Linked DNA regions of Kordia sp. SMS9. The protein of the gene in region 1 interacts with the protein of each later gene in a pairwise test. Links are inferred from orthologs where the notes say so. Each region holds a gene or a part of one and is shown on either strand. Other genes may lie near its edges.

Evidence for each region.
Region 2: the proteins of ftsA (region 1) and KORDIASMS9_RS02240 interact in binary tests that used the Escherichia coli proteins (3 or more experiments, as listed by UniProt). The link is inferred for Kordia sp. SMS9 from one-to-one orthologs.

Annotation. Positions count from the first base shown.
Region 1 is NZ_CP031153.1:2,266,643-2,269,814, reverse strand. Bases 333-3,164 are described here. They hold ftsA (cell division protein FtsA), read right to left. Parts: upstream 2,512-3,164; coding sequence 1,153-2,511; downstream 333-1,152. Other genes in these bases: KORDIASMS9_RS09860 (cell division protein FtsQ/DivIB), read right to left, coding at 2,515-3,164; ftsZ (cell division protein FtsZ), read right to left, coding at 333-1,130. In the rest of the region: more of ftsZ, read right to left, coding at 1-332; more of KORDIASMS9_RS09860, read right to left, coding at 3,165-3,172. UniProt on the Escherichia coli protein: Essential cell division protein that assists in the assembly of the Z ring. May serve as the principal membrane anchor for the Z ring.
Region 2 is NZ_CP031153.1:495,564-498,880, reverse strand. What follows is about bases 256-3,232. They hold KORDIASMS9_RS02240 (rod shape-determining protein), read right to left. Parts: upstream 2,275-3,232; coding sequence 1,237-2,274; downstream 256-1,236. Other genes in these bases: purH (bifunctional phosphoribosylaminoimidazolecarboxamide formyltransferase/IMP cyclohydrolase), read right to left, coding at 2,343-3,232; mreC (rod shape-determining protein MreC), read right to left, coding at 405-1,229; KORDIASMS9_RS02250 (rod shape-determining protein MreD), read right to left, coding at 256-404. Outside these bases: more of KORDIASMS9_RS02250, read right to left, coding at 1-255; more of purH, read right to left, coding at 3,233-3,317. UniProt on the Escherichia coli protein: Forms membrane-associated dynamic filaments that are essential for cell shape determination. Acts by regulating cell wall synthesis and cell elongation, and thus cell shape.

The DNA.
Region 1 (3,172 bases):
GGTTTTAGATCTTCTGAAGGTTTTTGAGGAATAGTTGGAGTAACTACAGCTGTCGATTTTGGTGTTAAATCTTGTACGGCTGGTTGTTCATCTTCTAACGTGTGAATTACTTTTTTTGATTCTGTATTCACGATTTCATCCTGCTGATCTACATCAAAACCCGTGGCGATAATCGTTACCGAAATTGCATCTTCCAAGGTTTCATCTTCTCCAACTCCCATAATGATATTGGCGCTTCCACCAGCTTCATTTTGAATATGATCGTTGATTTCACCGATTTCATCAATCGTGATTTCTTCAGAACCAGAAACGATAAGCAACAGTACGTTTTTAGCTCCTGAAATTTTATTGTCATTCAATAATGGAGAATCTAAGGCTTTCATAATGGCTTCGCTCGCTCTGTTTGCACCAGAAGCATTCGAAGATCCCATGATGGCGGTTCCACTATTAGATAACACCGTTTTTGCATCGCGCAAGTCAATATTTTGCGTGTAGTGATGCGTAATAACTTCTGCAATTCCTCTTGAAGCTGTCGATAAAACTTCATCTGCTTTGGAGAATCCTGCCTTAAAACCTAAGTTTCCGTATACTTCTCGTAGTTTATCGTTATTGATCACAATGAGCGAATCTACATGCGAACGTAATTTTTCCACACCAACACGCGCTTGTGTATTTCGCATTCTTCCTTCAAACTTAAAAGGAATCGTTACAATACCAACGGTTAATATGTCTCTGTCTTTGGCTAATTTTGCAATGACTGGCGCCGCTCCGGTTCCAGTTCCACCGCCCATTCCTGCCGTAATGAATACCATTTTCGTATTCGTATCGAGCATTGTACCAATATCATCAATACTTTCTAAAGCCGCTTTTTCACCAACGTCTGGGTTGGCTCCTGCGCCCAATCCTTCCGTCAACGAAACTCCTAATTGTATTTTATTAGGCACGGGACTGTTTTGTAGTGCTTGTGAATCTGTATTACAAATCACAAAGTCTACACCTTTTATTCCTTGCTGGAACATGTGGTTGATAGCGTTACTTCCACCGCCACCTACACCGATCACTTTAATTACATTTGATTGATTTTTTGGTAAATCAAATGAAATGTTTCCGAATTCTGTGTTGCTACTCATAATTCTTAAAACTGTTTTTTTATTATTCTGCGTTATCTAAAAAATCTTTCAACTTATCGGCCCATTTTTCAAAGATCGACTTGCGTTCTTTTTTGGGTTCCGATGGTTTTGGAGCACTGGTATTGGTTGTTTCTGTGTTGTCTTCGGTAGCTGATTCAGCTTTTGAAATTGTTTCTGTAGGTGATTCCACAACTTCTTCCTCAACAACAAATTTTGATTGGTTTTCAATAGCATTCATTACTAATCCGACAGCGGTTGCATATAGCGGACTCGCCATATCTGGGTCTGAATCGCCTGCCAGATGTTCGTTTGGATACCCGATTCGCGTATCCATTCCCGTAATGTATTCGACCAATTGCTTTAAGTGATTCAACTGACTTCCGCCACCTGTTAACACAATGCCTGCAATTAGCTTTTTCTTTTGTTCTTCATGTCCGTAATTCTTAATTTCTAAGTACGCTTGTTCTACGATTTCAACAACACGTGCATGAATTATTTTAGAGAGATTTTTTAACGTAATCTCTTTGGGTTCTCTTCCGCGTAATCCAGGAATGGACACAATTTCGTTGTCCTTATTTTCTCCTGGCCAAGCCGATCCAAATTTTATTTTGAGCAATTCTGCTTGTTTTTCTATAATGGAGCAACCTTCTTTTATATCTTCTGTGATGACATTTCCTCCAAATGGAATGACTGCCGTATGGCGAATGATTCCGTCTTTAAAAATCGCCAAATCTGTGGTTCCACCTCCAATATCAATCAATGCAACGCCAGCTTCTTTTTCTTCCTGACTCAACACGGCGTTGGCAGAAGCTAACGGTTCTAGTGTGATATTTGCCAAATCTAAACCAGAGCTTTTTACACAACGACCAATGTTACGAATAGAAGAAACTTGTCCCACAACTACGTGAAAATTTGCTTCTAAGCGTCCGCCGTACATTCCGATGGGTTCTTTAATTTCAGCTTGCCCATCTACTTTGTATTCTTGCGGAAGCACATGAATAATTTCTTCCCCAGGCAACATCACTAATTTGTATACTTGGTTGATCAATAAGTCAATATCTGCTTCATTAATCACTTCATCGGCATTGTTTCGCGTTATGTAATCGCTGTGTTGCAAACTGCGAATGTGTTGCCCTGCGATTCCCACTACAACTTCCGTTATTTTATAATCACCAGAATCACTTTCCGCGCCTTGCACAGCTTGCTGTATGGATTGAATGGTTTGTGTAATATTATTTACGACACCACGATGCACACCGAGACTCTTGGATTTTCCTACTCCAAGAATTTCGAGCTTCCCGTATTCATTTTCTCGCCCAATCATTGCCACAATTTTTGTGGTTCCTATGTCTAATCCTACTGCGATGTTATTGTTTTCCATGACTTATTTTTTGGTGCACACTACTTGATTGGTAAATTTTAAATCAACTTTTGCATAATCATTCAACGTTTTATCTTTGGTTGCCTTTTTGTAAAACGCTTTCAAATTATTCACCTTCTTCTCTATATTTTTTATGTTGCCAAACTGCACGACAAAATCATTCGTTCTTAACTTCAGATTGAATGTTTTGTTATCGTTTTGTATGATGGAGATCACATTCTTTTTTAAGAAGTCATCTTCCGCAATATAGTTGGCAAGCACGTATATGTTTTTTAACTCTTTTTTATTCACTTTCCCTTCCACAAATGGAACACGAGCAGCAGAAACTGTAGACAAAGGCATAGCTTTCCCTTCAGAATCGATATAATAAGAGTTTTTTGTTGCGATACGAGCTATCGGTGTTCGCTGTTTAATTTTAGCACCAAGAGTCCCATTTACAGACAGATACACTTCTGCATCTTGAATCATTTCATTCGCGCGTAAACGTTCCTCTAGAACATCCAAATCTAGTTGTTCTTTTCGTATGTTCGTAACACTATCCTTATTTTGTATTAACAATTTATTAACCATCGCTCTGGTGATGAAATCTTGCTCTCTTTCCAGAAATTTTACGTCCGGATTTTCAATGACACGCGCGGCATTTCTATGCGCCGAAAAGGCA
Region 2 (3,317 bases), 1.8 Mb from region 1 along the record:
ATGTTAAAAATTTCTAATAAGAAAAAGAAAAAGTGATGAATAAAGGTCAAAATGAGAATGTATACAAAGCGCTGTCCGACGGCTGTATTTTCAAGTTTTATTGATTGATGCTCATAACTCACTCCAAACGCAAAGCGCAATACAAACGGACGAATGTATGCAATAATGACACACGCAGCAGCATGCGCGCCGCCTGTATCTGAGAACATATCTACGGTCAATCCTAATAAAAAAGCAATGATTAAAAAGGCACTTCGGTTGGCGTTGAGCGGAAATAGAAAGATAAAGTAGATGTACACCAACGGATTGATGTAACCCAAGAAGTCAATATGATTGCATATCAATACTTGCGCTAAAACCGCGATGACAAATCGGAGACTATTCCAAAAAATAACTGGACCCATTTAGTTTTCAGGAGCTAATAAGTTATCAATTTCTTCTCTGTGTAAATTTTCAATGACGTAGACGTGTTCTAAATCGGTCATATCGTTGAATAATTGCACGTTTATGTTGTATAAATTTTCAGTGGTATTCAATTTAAAGTTTTTCACTGTTCCAATAGGAATGCCTTTGGGAAACAACGTAGAGTTTCCGCCCGTAACAATTGTATCATTTTCAGTAAATTTTGCAAGCTTTTCGATGTCTTCCAACTGTACAACGTTTGGATTTTTTCCATCCCACGTAAGTGTTCCAAAATGATTGGTGTTTTTGAGTTGTGCATTAATTTTTGAGTTATCTACATTTAAAATGCTGATGACAGTAGCATGATTTCCACTAACGCGATCTACAATTCCGATGATGCCTTTTGCATTTACAACGCCCATATCGGTGGCAATACTGTCGTTGTTTCCTTTGTTGATTAGTAAGATGTTATTAGTGTTGGAATAGCTGTTTTTAGTAATGCTTGCTCCACGAAATAGATAATCGGTTGGAAAAGAAATACTGTCGATAAACTCAATGGAATTTACACTATCTTTTTTGTTGTACAGAATGTTTTTGAGTTGCCGATTTTCTTCAACCAAACGTTCATTTTCAGATTTTAGGTTGAAATACGAAGAAACACCATTGGCGCCTTCATAGATACCACCTGAAAGCCAATTGGCAGAGTTGATAAATTTACTTTTATGATAGGAATGCGATTGCACCGTAAAGAGCAACGAAATCGATAGCAACACTAAAAACAGAATAAAATTTTTATTCTTGATTAGAAAGTTAATGATATGTTGCATGTGCTACCTAGTTCTTCTTCCCAATTAATACACTTTTGAATTTACTTAGATTTTTCAGGGTAATTCCTGTTCCGCGAACTACGGCACGCAATGGATCTTCTGCAATGTATACAGGTAAATCTGTTTTTTGCGATAAACGCTTGTCTAAACCACGTAACATAGAGCCACCACCAGCCAAATAGATTCCTGTGTTGTAAATATCGGCTGCCAATTCTGGAGGTGTTTGCGATAAGGTTTCCATCACGGCATCTTCAATTCGTAAGATAGATTTGTCTAAGGCTTTGGCAACTTCACGATAGGAAATTTGTACCTGTTTTGGTTTTCCTGTTAACAAGTCACGTCCTTGTACCGACATTTCTTCTGGCGGAACTTCTAAATCTTCCGTGGCTGCTCCAATTTGAATTTTGATTTTTTCTGCCGTACGTTCTCCCACATATAAGTTGTGTTGCGTACGCATGTAGTATACAATGTCGTTAGTAAATACATCACCAGCCACTTTTACCGATTTGTCACAGACAATTCCGCCCAAAGCGATCACCGCAATTTCCGTAGTTCCACCACCAATGTCGACAATCATATTTCCTTTGGGTTGCATGATATCGACGCCGATACCAATAGCCGCAGCCATTGGTTCGTGTATCAGATATACTTCTTTTCCATTGACACGCTCTGCCGATTCTTTTACGGCGCGCATTTCCACTTCTGTGATTCCTGAAGGAATGCAAATTACCATTCGCAACGAAGGTGGAAATAGTTTCTTTTTGAGTGCTGGAATATTTTTTATGAACAGACTGATCATTTTTTCAGACGCATCAAAATCGGCAATAACGCCATCTTTTAACGGACGAATCGTTTTAATGTTCTCATGAGTTTTTCCCTGCATACGCGCAGCTTCTTGACCGACAGCAATGATTTTGTTGGTGATTCGGTCCCTGGCGACAATTGATGGACTGTCAACAACCACTTTATCATTGTGAATGATTAACGTGTTTGCAGTTCCTAAATCTATCGCTATTTCCTCTGTTAAGAAATCAAAAAATCCCATGTGTTGTGTCTGCTATTAATATGTGTTTTGTTATTCAGTTCGTGTTGACTTTTAAAGGTACAAAAATTTTAGTGTTTAAAGTGTCTTGTGCCTGTAAATACCATTGCAATATCTGCTGTATTGCAATAATCGATGCTCAATTGGTCTTTTATAGATCCGCCAGGCTGAATTACAGCTTTGATTCCTGCGTTTCCGGCAATTTCTACACAGTCTGGAAATGGAAAGAAAGCATCACTTGCCATGACTGCACCATTTAAATCAAATTTAAAACTAGTAGCTTTTACAATAGATTGATTTAACGCATCAACTCTACTAGTTTGTCCTGTTCCACTTGCACATAATTGTTTGTTTTTTACCAAAACAATTGTGTTTGATTTTGTGTGTTTGCAAATTTTAGAAGCGAATAGTAAATCTTCTAACTGCGAATCGGTTGGTTTATTGTTGGTTGCGTATGTTAAATCTTCCAGCACATCCGTTTTTGCATCTTTTTCTTGCACTAAGGCACCATTTAAACAGGTACGTACTAGTGTTTTTGGTAATTCCACTTCGTTTTGAATAAGGATGATTCTGTTTTTCTTTCTTTTCAATGCTTTTAATGCAGCTTCCGTGTATGATGGTGCAATGACAACTTCACAGAATAGTTTGTGAATTTCGTCTGCTGTTGCTCTGTCAATTTCTGTATTTGCAATTAATATTCCACCAAAAGCAGAAACAGGATCGCCTGCCAACGCATCTACATACGCTTGGTGAATTGTGTTGCGTGTTGCAAATCCGCACGCATTGTTGTGTTTTAAGATGGCAAATGTTGGATCGTCATTAGTAAACTCGTTCATTAAATTGACGGCAGCATCTACATCTAATAAGTTGTTATAGCTCAATTCTTTTCCGTGAAGCTTTTCAAACATGTCGTCAAAATTGCCAAAGAAGAATCCTTTTTGGTGTGGATTTTCTCCGTAGCGCAATACTTTTCCTTGTGTTTCGCTTATTTTCAATGTTGGAATGGCATGATCGTGATTGAAGTAGTTAAAAATTGCCGTATCGTA